3 regions of the Pelorhabdus rhamnosifermentans genome follow, and region 1 is predicted to be linked to each of the others. Evidence: riboswitches for the same ligand, from Rfam matches in the RefSeq annotation. Region 1 holds a riboswitch; each other region holds the start of a gene.

What was found. A riboswitch is a leader RNA that binds a small molecule or an ion and turns the genes downstream of it on or off. The one in region 1 is predicted to bind thiamine pyrophosphate.
Region 2: another riboswitch for thiamine pyrophosphate. It lies ahead of thiT (energy-coupled thiamine transporter ThiT); the one in region 1 lies ahead of thiW (energy coupling factor transporter S component ThiW).
Region 3: another riboswitch for thiamine pyrophosphate. It lies ahead of thiS (sulfur carrier protein ThiS); the one in region 1 lies ahead of thiW (energy coupling factor transporter S component ThiW).

Annotation. Positions count from the first base shown of each region.
Region 1 covers NZ_JAHGVE010000004.1:43,594-48,733, reverse strand. The annotation lists gene Ga0466249_RS06315 (sigma 54-interacting transcriptional regulator) at 1-2,104, opposite strand, end outside; TPP riboswitch at 2,503-2,611, shown strand; gene thiW (energy coupling factor transporter S component ThiW) at 2,919-3,452, shown strand; gene thiM (hydroxyethylthiazole kinase) at 3,433-4,266, shown strand; gene Ga0466249_RS06300 (HD-GYP domain-containing protein) at 4,317-5,140, opposite strand, start outside.
Region 2 covers NZ_JAHGVE010000011.1:51,458-56,597, reverse strand. The annotation lists gene Ga0466249_RS14225 (thiolase family protein) at 1-207, shown strand, start outside; gene Ga0466249_RS14220 (AMP-binding protein) at 212-1,528, shown strand; gene Ga0466249_RS14215 (3-hydroxyacyl-ACP dehydratase FabZ family protein) at 1,543-1,977, shown strand; gene thiT (energy-coupled thiamine transporter ThiT) at 1,978-2,598, opposite strand; TPP riboswitch at 2,666-2,770, opposite strand; gene Ga0466249_RS14205 (thiamine diphosphokinase) at 2,840-3,574, opposite strand; gene Ga0466249_RS14200 (2-hydroxyacyl-CoA dehydratase) at 3,677-5,140, opposite strand, start outside.
Region 3 covers NZ_JAHGVE010000009.1:50,455-55,594, forward strand. The annotation lists gene Ga0466249_RS12385 (hypothetical protein) at 400-603, shown strand; gene Ga0466249_RS12390 (hypothetical protein) at 918-1,058, opposite strand; gene Ga0466249_RS12395 (hypothetical protein) at 1,206-1,691, shown strand; TPP riboswitch at 1,755-1,858, shown strand; gene thiS (sulfur carrier protein ThiS) at 1,902-2,111, shown strand; gene Ga0466249_RS12405 (thiazole synthase) at 2,115-2,894, shown strand; gene thiH (2-iminoacetate synthase ThiH) at 2,887-4,014, shown strand; gene thiF (sulfur carrier protein ThiS adenylyltransferase ThiF) at 4,014-4,646, shown strand; gene thiE (thiamine phosphate synthase) at 4,640-5,140, shown strand, end outside.

The sequences.
Region 1 (5,140 bases):
CCGCTCTTCGAACAGCCTCCAATACCATCGCTGTATCCACGCGATCTATACTGATTGTCTTAATCCCTGTTCTCTTTGTAATAATTTCTCCAAAGGATACTAGAGATCCCATATCAACCAACAACAAGCAACCTTTTCCTTCATCTATTTTTTCTACAAGTTCGATTGTCTCTTTTAATACAGCCTCGGGTGTTTCGTTAAAATCTACATCTATACTCGTTGCATAATTCATATTAAGAAATTTATTAGCCACTTCCACCATAGCCGAGGCAACTCTTCCATGTGTTAAAACAATAATCTTAACTTTTCCTTCCTGCATCTTTTCATGCCGAGAAAAAGTTCTTAAATACATTGCGATCATAGCAATTTCTTCTTTTGGAATTTTCGTTTGCAAATTTTTTTCTATTTCTAAAATCAGAATTTTAGCGATTCCATATTCCTTCTTATAATTACTTGCAATATTATCAATATCGACCTGAAAAGATTTATATACACCTTTACAGATTCTTTCATATAATGTACTCAAATGTATTGCCAAAAAATAATATACACGTTCTTCTAATTCTGGTATGTATTCTTTAGCAATGTCGACCGCCTTTTTTACAGTTCTGATGATTTTTTCGTCAACAATCGATTGTAATTCCACAATGGCCTTATCCAACGTTTCTTCTGTCCCCAAATGTTCTTTAAATGTATCTCTTATCTGGGATTGAATAATTTTATTAATTTCTCTTCCATCCACTCCACTGTTCTTTAATTTTTGAAAACTATGCTCTATTGTCGAATAAATGGTGTCAAATGACCAATCTTGCATTTTATCGTCAACATTTTCTATGGAAGCTGTTGGATCTATAAACAATGGATTTTTAATATATTTTTCTATTTCAACTCGATTCGTATTCTCTAGTGTATTAAAATTTTCATATTTCATTAAATCTTGCGCCCTAACGGTTATTTCAGCATTTCCTGATGATACTGATACGAGAAAGGCATTTGCACAGGCCACTTTAATATCACTAAATAATTGGCCAATATTCCCTGGACATTTATATAACATCAGATATTTTATAACTGCAGTATCTACTTTTATAAGCTGTTTTGTCTGCGCTGCCTCGCTTGTAAAAATTTTTTTGATAATTTCATACCGTTCCTTCGCAGATCGCTCCGATAAAATCGGAATATCAATAATCATCGGAATTCGACGCCTGAATGTCAATAGCAAGGAAGACTCGATATTTTCCGTCGTTGCAGCAATAATCCGTACATTAATTCGCCGTACCGACGTTTCTCCCAAGCGCCTAAATTCCCCTCTATCCAATATAGAAAAAAGAATTTCCTGTCCCTCACTTGGTAAACGATGAACTTCGTCCAAGAAGAGAATCCCCTGATTTGCTTTTTCAATTAAACCGAATTTGGTTGCGTCGGCCCCGCTAAAAGCACCCTTTACATAACCGAAAAGCTGGGTAAGAAGTAGTTGCGGGTTATCCGCATAATCCGCACAATTGAACACAACAAAAGGAGCTGTTGCCGACAAAATGGAAGATTCGACAGCAAATTTATACATATTTTCGGCTAAATAAGATTTTCCCACTCCTGATGGTCCAATAATTAAGGTATTCAACCCGTGAGGTGGATAAAGCATGGCTGCTTTCGCTTGATTTATCTGAACTCTCAGGCCAGATTGATATCCGATAATATGATTAAATGCTTCACTTTCCTTTTTCTTGTTGTTTCCTGAATAATCAAGCTTCGCTGTCTGCTCACTTAAAAAATCATTTTTTCTATGGTCTTCTATTTCAGCAGAATATTTTTTCGTAACTTCTTTCTGTAACTTTCCAGCTGTATAACGAGATATTTTATAGCCAGCCTTTTGGAGTAACTCTGTAAATTTTCGTTCTGAAATATTTTCATTCCTTGATAAGATCAACATAGCTTCTTGAATAATACTTTCTTTTCGGCGTTCTCTAGAATCGGGTATACCATGATTGCATCTTAATTCAATCACTTTTTCCCTGCGTATCCCAATCATTTTTGCTATTGACAAATCTGTTAAAGGATTTTTCTTGTCTTCACCTTTTATAATATTCAGTATTTCATCCATCATGTTTTCACCTACTAAGAATATTTTATCTAAAATCCCCTTATAAATCTATAACACGGATTTATTAATTAAAAAATTTAAAACAAAATTTTCTAAAACTTCTCTCTTAATTCTTTTCTTAATTGAGCAAATTGTCAAGTCCACCTCCACTTGCGAAAAAACTGCATATGATTAAGGAAATACATGATGGAATTATGCCAGAACAAACAAAATGAACCTTAATCAGCAAATTGACTAAGATCCATTTTATTTATTCATAATGATCAAACCCGTGAAAGAACACAAATTATTTTCTTCACTTTATCACCTGCTCGTTCCTGAAGGTGTGACCGCTCAATTATATCTAATGCAAATTAGGACTTGTTTGATAAAATTTATTACTTATGATACAATAAATGCAATTAAATATTTGGGGGAGCTTGTTTAGCAGGCTGAGAAAAAGTAATCAAACTTTGACCCATATACCTGATTTGGATAATGCCAACGTAGAAATAAGGGGATATGCCGCTATGGGTGTATCCCATTTATATTTGTTTTCGGGATTTGAGTCCGAAGAGGTGAAGGAGGAGCGTCCTGCACCTTACCTTATAACAAAAAAACAACTAAATAGCGAGGGAGCTCGTGTTTCGAGATGAGAGGAAGCTTTCAGCTTCGACCGACCTGACATGGTTTATGCCATATAGGGGGATGCTATTTAGTTACACGAGAAATATACCTTAATAACAATATTTATCCTTCTATATGACATACCCTGTCAAATAGCAGATATTTAAGCACTTTTATGCTTAAAAATAAATATGTTTGAGAGGTATTTTTTATGGAAAGAAAATCCGGGCTTTTAAAAATGATCATGCTGTCCATGATGATAGCACTTGGCGTAGTAATTTCACCGATTCTTCGTATCGAAGGAATGTGCCCTATGGCTCATTTTATTAACATCGTGTGTGCCGTCTTGCTGGGACCGTGGTATGCCCTACTCTGTGCAACTCTAATCGGCATAATCAGAATGATGTTCATGGGTATTCCGCCTTTGGCTCTGACTGGTGCCGTTTTTGGCGCAACGCTATCAGGAATTCTTTACAGAATTTCTAACGGAAAACTGATTTGCGCTGTGATAGGAGAAGTTATCGGAACAGGCATCATCGGAGCAATTGTTTCTTACCCAATTATGGCCTTTATTTTTGGAAAAGCAGGGCTTACATGGCTGTTTTATGTTCCTCTGTTTATTTGCGGAACGCTTATTGGCGGAACGATTGCCTATTTTTTTCTTACCGCGCTAAGGAAGTCGGGTATGCTGGCAAATCTTCAGAAAAGCTTGGGAGCGAAAATTTATGATAAACCAAATGCTTAACATAACTGATCTATTAGAAATAAGACACCAAATTAAAGCAAAAAAACCGCTTATTCACTGTATAACAAATCACATTTCAATTAATGACTGTGCAAATGTTGTACTTGCTGTTGGCGCAAAACCGATTATGGCAGAACATCCCGCCGAGGTTTCCGATATCACAGCATCTTCTAAGGCACTGGCCGTAAATCTCGGTAACATAACAGACACTCGCATGGAATCAATGCTGATTTCCGGCAAAACGGCCCTTGAAAAAAACATTCCATCGATCATTGATATTGTTGGAGTCGGATGCAGTAACCTTCGTCTTGATTTTACAAAGAAATTTATTTTCGCATGTCATCCAAGCGTTATTAAAGGAAATATGTCGGAATTGAAAGCTCTCTGTGGCGTTGAAAGCGGTGCAAAAGGCATTGATGTCGGTGAAAAAGATAAGATTACGGAGGATAATATAGCTAATAGCCTAGCCCTGCTAACATCGCTGTCTTCGAAGACAGGTTCTGTTATTGCAGCAACAGGAGTGGTTGATATTATCACCGACGGAACGGATACATACCTTATTGAAAACGGCTGTGAAATGCTTTCAATGATAACAGGAACGGGCTGTATGCTGAATGTCTTGGCTGCAACCTTTATCTCAAATAAAGATATCATTGGCGGAACGGTTCTAGCGACAGCTTTTATGGGAATATGCGGAGAACTTTCCCAAAACGTGGAACTTCTCGGAAAGTTTAAAACAACACTTTTAGACTATATATTCAGCCTATCAGACCACCAATTTAAAGAAAAAATAAAATACCATTTTTGCAAATAGGTACTACGCTGACTCCACTCCCCAAAAATCCGCTAGTATATAGGCAACTGTTAGCAAACGAATTCCATAATATCTATTTCCAATTCCTCTTCCAACGCGATACATTGTCCAGTCAACGTTTGAACGACAGGCCGTGTAAAATATTGTTCATTCAAATAAATAATTTTAGCAATCAAACCATTACTTAACTTGACTAAAGAACCTACCAAACATTTCTTAGCGTGCTGAATAAAAGTCATACATATTTTGGGGTCCATCATACCATACATCATTTGGCATAATTCCTTCAGCGCCAAAATTGGAGAAATCGCTTGACGATATACACGTTGGGAAATCATAGCATCATAAACATCGGCGACAGCAATAATCCTTGCAACTTGCGAAATATCGCCTGCCTGCAGTGATGAAGGATAACCACTCCCGTCTAATCGTTCATGGTGCTGTAAAATTCCATTCTTAACTATATCATCAATATCATCTGCCCCTTGCAAAATTTCATATCCAAATAAAGCATGCTTTTTCATAAGCTCCATTTCCTCTGGCACTAATTTGCCGGGCTTATTCAAAATAGCTAAAGGAATACACACCTTTCCTATATCATGCAACAGCCCTGCCGTTACAAGCTGTTTACTCTGTAGTTCCGTCCATTCTAGCCATTTTCCGATAATTCCTGCAAAAATTGCCACATTGATGCTATGCCTGAAAAGATAATCACCCGTATGATTAAAAACATGCAAATAACTGAATACAGAGTCTGATTTAAGCAATAGCGGCATAAGCGTTTCATCAGTAAATTCATGAAGCTGTGTAACCGATAATTGATCAAATCCATTAAATTGATCAAAAATATCTGATACTGCTACGATCATTTTAT
Region 2 (5,140 bases), on a different contig from region 1:
GCCTGTTGTCAAGAACTCGGCTTTAGTCTGAATAAGACCAACAGGCTTGGAGGAGCCTTAGCCTACGGTCATCCTTACGGAGCTTCTGGAGCCATCATCCTCCTCCATCTCCTCAAGGCATTGCAACAAGCAAAGGGACATTTCGGCATTGCCGCTATTGGTGCTGTTGGCGGCATGGGAACAGCAACGCTGATTGAAAGGGTCTGAAAACATGTTAATTCATAGCAACATCACTCATTTTGGAAAAAGTCAGGCCCAGAAGCTGTGTCTGATTCATGGCACTACCCGGCTAACATACCAAGAACTCATACAAAAGGTGAATCTTCTCGCTCAACGCTTAGCAACAAAAATACAAAAAGGCGATAAAGTCCTGGTGAAACAAATAAACCCTGTCTCGCAGTTACTATATTTCTTAAGTACCGTAAAAGCCGGTGGCTGTTGCATCTTTGTAGACGCCTCAACATCGCAAGAGGTGTGTACAAGCCTCATGGAAGAACAAAAAATTGTTCTTGCTATCGACGAAAATTTTCAATTGTCAAAAAACAAAACAGCAACACTCCCTGATATTTATCCTGAAGACATCTTCTTGGGAGCCTTAAGTTCCGGCAGTACAGGCACACCAAGGCTGATCTGGCGAAGCCATCAAAGCTGGACAAACGCTTTCCCTAGTCAAAGTATAGTCTTCCATATCAGCCCTAAAGATACGATCTATTTGGCAGGATCATTGGCGTACACAGCTAATCTAAATGCTTGCCTTCATCTCCTTGCTGAAGGTGGTACCGTCGTAATGGCCAGCAATCACCTGCCCCGAACATGGGTGAGAGAAATAAAACAACATCAGGTCAGTGCGATGTTTATGGTTCCTGCTCACTACCGCCTGTTATTGAAAGTAATCGACGCGCCCCTTAATCAGATAACATCGCTCGTCACTGCCGGAGCCAAAATAGATGGACAAACCGTCCAAAACCTCGTAAAAGCTTTTCCTCAAGCAAATATTTGTGAATATTATGGGGCAAGTGAACTGGGTCATGTCAGCTATTCCGCAACAAAAGACCTGTTAAGTCATCCTGAATCAGTCGGTAAAGCCTTTCCAGGCGTTACCCTGACTATTGAGCAAGACACGATTTGGGCAGAAAGTCCTTACTTAGCTCCCGAATATAGTCCTAAGTCTACTGTAGGTGATCTAGGTAAAATCGACAAGGAAGGTTACTTATATTTATTGGGAAGAAAAAGCGGTATCATCAATAGCGGCGGAATAAAAATCATTCCTGAGCAACTAGAAAACATTTTACGCCGCTGTCCGGGAATTGACGAAGCCGTTGTAGGTGGAATAACTGATCCCATGCGAGGACAAAAAGTCTGTGCCTGGATTGTAAAAAAGAAGCCCACTTTGTTAGCAGCCGACATTTTGGATTATTGTCGACAAAAAATGCTCTCGTCTTGCTGTCCACAACAGATTATCTTTGTTGATGAAATACCAATGAATAGTAACGGAAAAATCGATCGAATACGTTTAAAAGCCCAATGAAAAGAGACTCCCTTATGACTGATATAAAGACACTTCTTCCCCAACGAGCCCCGTTTTTATTTGTCGATAAAATTATTTCGGCAACGCCAGAAGAAATTTTAGGAATAAAAACTTATGATTCCACTTTTCTATTTTACCAAGAATATTTTTCTAAACAAAAAATAATACCAAATATGCTACTCGTGGAATCCCTCGTACAATGCGGTGGCGCAGGTATCACCCGTTTAGGCTTATTTAAAAACGTCTTATGGGGTTTAGCCGCTGTAGAAAATGTCAGATTTTTCGATTTTATTGAACCGAATGCAACAGTAACAATGACAGTAAAAAATTTAAAAATATCCCAAATCGCACTCAAACAAACTGGAGTGGCTTTTTATCAAGATAAAGCCATTCTAGAAGCCACCTGGTTATGCTTAAGACTCCCAAACGAAATAGTCAGAACATCATAATTATCTCATGCTGATGAGCAAACTCCTTACTGGTAAAACACGCATCAGGATGAGACAAATGGCTAGTTCAGGTACTAAATAAGCGGCATTGGCAGTCAACGAGTACCAATAAGGAGAGACATTCGGCGGTGCATAACTAGCAAAAAAGACAACTCCTGATACAAAATGGCAAAAAAACCGGCCACAAATACCAACAAGAACACCCATAAAATAACGGTCCTTAAAATAGCCTGCCAAACCTAACGCCATATAAGGCAAAGGATAGTCAAAGAGGACCTGCACAGGATGTAAAATATAGGGATCCTGTATCAAATTGAGTAGACCATAGATAAAACCGGCAAAATAACCCATAATAGGACCATAACGAAACGAAATTAAAAACAGCGGTATCATCGCTCCAAAAGTAATACTTCCTCCTTGCGGCATATGGTAAAGACGTAAGGCATGTAAAACAACGGTTAAAGCCAAGGCAATCCCGATGTGAACAATCATTTGCGTATTGAAAACAAGTTTCTTTATGCGTAAGAATGCCAAAATAAGAATCAGCATTCCCACAAGAGCGGCAACACTTGAAGGATTATCCATAATTTTTGACAAATGGCTAAAAAAATCAACTTCCATCAAATTCACTCTCCTCAATTTTCATATTTATAAACAAAAAACGCATTCCCATCGGAATGCGTTTTTAACAAGTTATATTTCGCGTCCCTACGCTGGCATTACCCAGATCAGGTGAAAGGTTAATGGAATTTCTCCCATTTCTCAGCCCAAATAGGCACCCTTCGCACTTATATGATTTGTCCCCATTATACTTTGTAAACCAAAATTCAGCAATCATTTTCTATGTTTTTCCAAATAGTCCTTATCGCTTCTGTAAATCATGCGTATTCCAGCAAAAATAAACACCTAACCAACCGTTCTCTACAGCCACGGTAATATCCCTATTGAAGCCAATTGGGCGGTTGCTAATGGCATAGGGGAAACCTTGTTTCAAGACGACATCTTTTAAAGGCCAATGAACGCCATCAATCGAAACGCCTGAACAATCCGAAAGAGGCAGTAGCGAAATCACTTCAGCCTGTTTTTTCATCTTAATAGCTAAAGTATCACAACCTTTTAACAAAATAAGGACTTCTTTTTCATCTGCGGCACAACAGCCAATCCAGTCCATTTGATCACAACAACCTACTAAAGAATAGATATTACTAAATATATGATCGAAACGGCCTCCCCACACACCTGTTACAACAATCATGGCTTGGCTGTACACAGAACCTACTCTTTGCAAAGCCAACTGTAAATCAGTGAAATCTTTTTCAACAGGATAAACATCAACAGGGATCTGTAGTGTCTTTCCCCAAGCCCAACCTGCCTCACTTGCACTGTCACCATCACCAACTAACCGCTCTGGAATGATACCACTATCGTAACAATAATCAATGCCTTGATCGACACACCATACCGGAACTCCCTGAGCCGCTTGAATCAACCACTCATTTTGTGGCGACCTTCCGCCTGCAACAAGCAACACGTGATGCTGAAATAATGCCTTGCCAAAAGAACACTTTGCCTGCGGTAATGTTAAACTATGTCCCATTCCAATATCTCCCGTTTTGCTTACTATACAAGCTTTACTATTCGCTTAGTCAAAAACAAAATTTTCTACAAAATAATGACGCTCAGCATAAATTAGACTTCTCTAGATTATCCGAAGGTCTTGTTGAACTTTTTCCCTGGCAACTGCCATCATCAGTTTGATGCGATTCAGCTGATTTACCTCACTTGCCCCTGGATCGTAATCAATCGGAACAATGTTGACATCGGGATAGGAGCGGCGTATTTCTCTAATCATCCCTTTGCCTGTAATATGATTAGGAAGACAAGCAAAGGGCTGTAAACAAATGATATTATGAATACCACGCTCAATCAGTTCCACCATCTCGCCTGTTAAGAGCCAGCCTTCACCTGTTAGATTTGCGAGTGATAAATGCGGAGCCGCAAGTCCAGCAATTTGGCCGATTGCAAGAGGGGGAGCAAAACGTTGACTCAAAAGCAGCGCTTTTTTAAGCTCTTTCCGATAAAATTCAATGGCTTTGATGAATAAACTTCCCTTGACTCGATTCACAAAAGTTCCAGACAACAGATCATATTTTACTTTTCTATCATAGGCACAATACAAAAAAAAGTCCATCAAGTCCAATACAACTGCTTCCGCCCCTTCGCCTTCTAACAAATCAACAAGATGATTGTTGGCTCCGGGGTGATATTTGACCAAAATTTCCCCGACTATGCCGACGCGCGGTTTAATAAGCTGCTCATCAATAGGCAAACCATCAAAATCTTTTACAATACCATAAATGTTATTTTTAAACTCTTGTTTTGTACCATTTAAAAGATCCTGTTGACATTTTGCCACCCACTTTGCATACAGGGCATTCGCCGCACCGGACTGTTTCTCATAAGGCCGTACGCGGTAGAGAACGCGCATAAGCAAATCGCCATAAATAAGTCCTATAACTAAATGTTTCAAGAGTGAAATTGATAAAGAAAAGCCAGGCGAATTTTCCCCCCCTAGAGAAATAACGGGTACCTGCGGCATACCTGCATCAGTTAAAGCTTTTTGCATAATCGCAACATAATTGGTAGCACGACATCCGCCACCGGTCTGCGACAGCATGATGGATGTATTGTCTAGATTGAATTCGCCCGATTTTAGGGCTTTAAGCAATTGCCCCACAACGATAATCGCCGGATAACACACATCATTGTGCACAAATTTTAAGCCTTCATCCACCGCTTCTTTGTCAGGCATGGCCACAATAACGAGATTATAGCCTGCCTGTTTAAATGCAGCCTCAAAAAACTGAAAATGTATCGGAGACATTTGCGGCGCCAAAATAGTATGTCTTTTCTTCATGTCCGCCGTAAAAACAGCTTTATTATACCGATAATGCCTGTTATGAGGCACTACCGAACTCTTATTTCGCTCGTTTAATGCAGCAATAAGCGACCGGATCCTAATTCTTGCGGCACCCAAGTTATTAATTTCATCAAGCTTGACGACTGTGTGAATTTTATCATGTGCTTCAAGTATTTCTTTGACTTGATCCATTGCGACAGCATCAAGACCGCAACCAAAGGAATTAAGCTGTATTAGCTCCAA
Region 3 (5,140 bases), on a different contig from region 1:
ATGCCAAGATAGATGAGAAGCAGTAGGACGATAAGGCCATAGTAATAGTTCGCTTTTGATTTATTCGGATTACCATTTGGTCTGAACATGTTTAAAAAACTCCTATCTTTTTCATGCTGTATTATAGTATATACGGGGAATAAAGGAAAAATCCTTTATTGTAATTGGATAAACGATAATAAATTCTTCTTGCTATTCTATCTTTATTGTGATATACTAAATAAAATCATTAACCGAATGCAAATAGTTAATACTAAGCAGTTTATTAAAGTGAAAGAATTAAACCCATTCTCTCCCATCTATAGAATACTGGTAATGGTTCAGATAATAGCGGCTGGTAGTGCATGTGTTGATTGCATTACGATTATCAGTATAAATAGAGAACGGAGGAGAATGTATATGAATATTGAAGAAAATATTAGACAGCTTCTGAAAAAGTTGATATTTTTGGGATATCAACGGTTTCAAATTAGAAATATTATCAATGAAGCTCTTGGACAACAGCTTTTGGAAAATGACTATCGACAGAATGTGCAAGTCATGATTGCTTTACAAAAGTATGAACAACTGGGCAGTGAATATTTACTTACTTACAGTAAATAATTGAATTGATAGGTTTTTGTAATTGTTATGCGACAGGCTTAAGGCTTGTCGCATTTTTATGTTATACGAACTGGAGAAGGGAGCTTGCGTTTGGTTGATAATTTTTTAGTAATAATTCCACCAGTAAGGATGATAATTCCACCACCGTTTACGGCGTGGTCGATAGTGATAAGGGCATCCGTAAGGATTACCATAAGGACAAAACATAGGGAGAACCTCCTTTGTTTTATATCCTATATTATGTAATTTGCTTAGTGCATGTTCCCAATGTGTGATAACAAAAAAGACTGACAGATTGTCAGTCTTTTTTGTTATCACGTAGGGTTTGAATTTTTGCAAGGTCGATATTTTTTTTCGGTTGATTCTTGTTTGGAATCATCCATGGCGCTGACACTTTCAGCAGCCGGCTTGCTTTCTTTCTGGGGCGTTGAATCGCTTAAATCTTTAAATGACATGATGCACATCTCCTTTTTGTGCTGAATAGATGTTTCGTGCATAGTATGTCCGAGTGAAGGTATTTTTTATCGATATTTTTATTATTGTATAAACTAGACTGTAAAAGGTTACCATAAAAAGTAATGGAGTAGATGGGAGTGAAAAGAGTGGTGCAAAAACTACTTTCCTGGATAATTATTGGGGCTACTATGGGGATAGTCACAGCTGGTTTGCTCATATTTAGTGTGGATAGGCCTTATATTCAGCAGAAGGCTGTCATGACGCTTGTTCAAAGCGGTATGAGTAACCCTGATATTCGTGAGATGATTATTTCGCAGGCTATGATTTATTTAAAATCGTCAGAAGGAAAGCAAGAAATGGTTGCTTATTTAAAAACACCAGAAGTAGCCCATGTACTTGCTGAACAAATGGAGACACCGGAATTTCGACAGCATCTTCTTCACTTTATGCAGGTTCCAGAAGTTCGGCAGGCTTTTATTCAGTCATTGCAAGAAGTACCTGAATTTAAAATTTTAAAAGCTCTTGGTGAAATTGTTCCAAATGATGAATCAGCTGTAAGTTCAGAAAAACCGTCCAATCCTGCGGTAAAAACCGGGGAGAAGTCATTGTCCACGACGGTTGCACGGCCATAATAAAAATGGTGTGTTAGAGGCTTTACAATAGGAAATATTTGTGCTATATTAAACATAACAATATAAGTTCGCTAGGGGTGCCGCATACGGCTGAGAGAAAGTTTACCTTTCGACCCTCTGAACCTGACATGGTTAATACCAGCGTAGGGAAGCAAATCTTTGATTCGAAAGCTTACTTCTTTATGAGGTGAGCTTTTTTATTTTGGAGAGGTGAGGCTCTTGAAAGTGAAGTTAAATGGTGCAGAAATTTCATTAGCATCTTCCCTGACGCTTGAACAGCTTCTGTTGACAAAAAAATTAGAGCTGGACTGTGTCGTTGTGGAGTACAACGAAAAAATTGTGAAGCGCAATGAACTGGCAGCGATTATCCTGAAGGAGCGGGATGAAATTGAAGTGCTACGGTTCGTAGGAGGAGGCTGAGAAATGGATAGTCAAGAAGACAAGTTTATTTTAGGGGGAAGAGAACTAAAAAGTCGTTTATTTATTGGTTCAGGTAAGTATAGTGATGATCGCTTGATTCCGAGCATTGCCGAACATTCAGGTGCAGAGGTAATTACAGTGGCTCTTAGGCGCATTGATTTTGAGTCGAAGACAGATAATGTACTGATTCATATACCGGAAACCATGCAGTTGTTGCCGAATACATCAGGGGCGCGCACGGCTGAGGAGGCCATTCGTCTGGCTCGTCTGTCAAAGGCCGCGGGCTGTGGCAATTGGATTAAGGTTGAAATTATTTCAGATGCAAAGTATTTACTGCCTGACGGTTATGAGACAGTGAAGGCCACTGAAATTTTAGCTAAGGAAGGGTTTGTTGTGCTTCCCTATATTAGCCCTGATTTGATGGTTGCCAGGTCTTTAGTTGATGCTGGAGCATCAGCTGTTATGCCGCTTGGAGCCCCCATTGGAACTAATCGTGGTTTAAAAACAAAAGAACTTATTCGGATTTTAATTGAAGAAATTTCTCTCCCTATCATTGTAGATGCGGGGATTGGAGCGCCGTCGCATGCGGTTGAAGCCATGGAGATGGGAGCTGCTGCCTGTCTTTTAAATACAGCTATTGCAAGTTCACCGCAGCCGCTTGTTATGGCTGAAGCTTTCGGACAGGCCGTCGCTGCAGGCCGTAAAGCTTTTTTAGCTGGACTGGGTGTTGATCAAACCATTGCTCAGGCTTCGTCGCCTTTAACGGGGTTCTTACATGAATAAGACGCGCGGTATTTATGAGGAGCTAAAACCTTACCGGAATTTTGATTATGACGGCTTCTTTTCCGGTTTGGCAGATAAGGATATTCAAACAATCTTGGCAAAGGATCAGTTGACGGCTTTGGATTATCTTGCCTTATTATCACCAGCAGCGGAGAAATATTTGGAACCTATGGCTCAAAAGGCCAAGGCCATTACACTCAAGTATTTTGGCAAGACTATTTTGTTATTTACGCCGATTTATTTATCAGATTATTGTACGAATAAGTGTAAATATTGTGGCTTTAGTGCGCTTAATACGCAACCGCGTAAAATGCTCACTCTTGAGCAGGTCGAGCAGGAGGCGCAGGTTATTGCAAGTACAGGGCTTAAACATATATTGTATTTAACAGGGGATGCCCCAACCATTTCTTCTGTCCAATATATGAAAAACTGTACGAAAATTTTAACAAAATATTTTTCATCCGTTGGGACAGAAGTTTACTCCTTGACTTTAGAGGAGTATAAGGAGTTATATGAAGCGGGTGTGGACAGTATGACGATGTTCCAGGAAACCTATAATGAGGCTTTATATGATGATATTCACGTGGCAGGACCCAAAAAAGACTATCATTTCCGGTTAGATGCACCTGAACGAGCTTGCCAGGCAGGAATGTGGTGTGTTAATATTGGTGCGCTGATGGGGCTTGATGAATGGCGCCGCGAAGCTTTTTTCACGGGCCTTCACGCCGCTTATTTGCAGGATCATTATCCTGAAGTGGATATTAACATTTCTGTACCGCGCATGCGCCCCCATACGGGTGATTTTCAGCCACTGGTGGATATGACAGATATGAATACAGTGCAGTATATTTTAGCTTACCGACTTTTTATGCAGCGTTCAGGTATTACTATGTCAACGCGGGAAACAGTTGATTTCCGCAATCATATGATGGGCATTGGTGTGACGAAGATGTCAGCAGGTTCTTGTACAGCTGTTGGTGGACATATTCATAAGAATGCCAATTCAGGGCAGTTTGATATTTCTGATGAGCGTGATGTTGAAGAAATGAAAAAAGCCATTAGGCAGCAGGGGTTTCAGCCAGTCATGAAAAATTGGGAGCCCCTTGTTGGGGAATCTTGATGAATGAATTTGAACAGGCTTTAATCCAAAAAATCGGGGCTGAGCGACTTCGAAAAATTCAATCAGTGAAAATCGGTATTGCCGGAGCAGGTGGACTGGGATCAAATTGTGCCGTTCATTTAGTTCGGACGGGTTTTAAAAAATTTATCCTTGTTGATTTTGATATCCTTGACTATAGCAATTTGAATCGTCAGTACTATTTTAATCGCCAAGTTGGTCGGGCGAAGGTTGATGTGCTTGCTGAAAATTTACTTGCCATTAATCCCGATGTGACGATTGAAAAACTTTGCCGGAAACTTGAAGAACCGGATTTTGCTCAGGTATTTGTGGACTGTCATGTTGTTGTGGAAGCCTTTGATCAGGCAAAATACAAAAAGCTTCTTGTTGAGCGTTTTATTAATACCGATAAATTGCTTGTTTGTGCTTCTGGACTGGCGGGTTTTGCAAGTAGTGATGCGATTGGCATTCATCAATTGCGTGAACGACTTTTTATGATTGGTGATCTGAAAACAGGTGTCGGAGCGGAAACGCCCCCGCTTGCACCACGCGTAGCTGTGGCAGCAGCCAAACAAGCTGATGTCATTTTGCGGTATGTGTTAGCAGATTCTGCTGGGGAGGAAATGTTATGCTGAGTAAAAGAAAGAATCCCTTGCCGTCTGATTTATATGCTTTGACAGCTGAGGAATATTCTTTAGGACGCAGTAATATTGCCGTTGTAAAGGAAATGCTTGAAGCAGGTATTAAAATTATTCAGTATCGAGAAAAGGGAAAAAAACAGCGTGTTAAATATGAAGAATGTCAGGAAATCCGTAAAATGACCTTAGCCTATGATGCTACGTTTATCGTCGATGACGATGTTGAAATAGCTAAATTGGTCGGGGCTGATGGTATACATATTGGACAGGAAGATTTGCCGATTGATGTTGTACGTAATATTGTCGGAGAAGACATGATCATCGGCTTGTCCACGCATTCACCGGAGCAGGCTGAGGCAGCGGTACGTGCAGGAGCTGATTATCTGGGTGTGGGACCGATCTTTTCTACAAAAACTAAAAAAGATGTATGTAGTCCTGTGGGTTTTGATTATCTTGACTATGTTGTCAGTCACGTTACGATTCCATTTGTG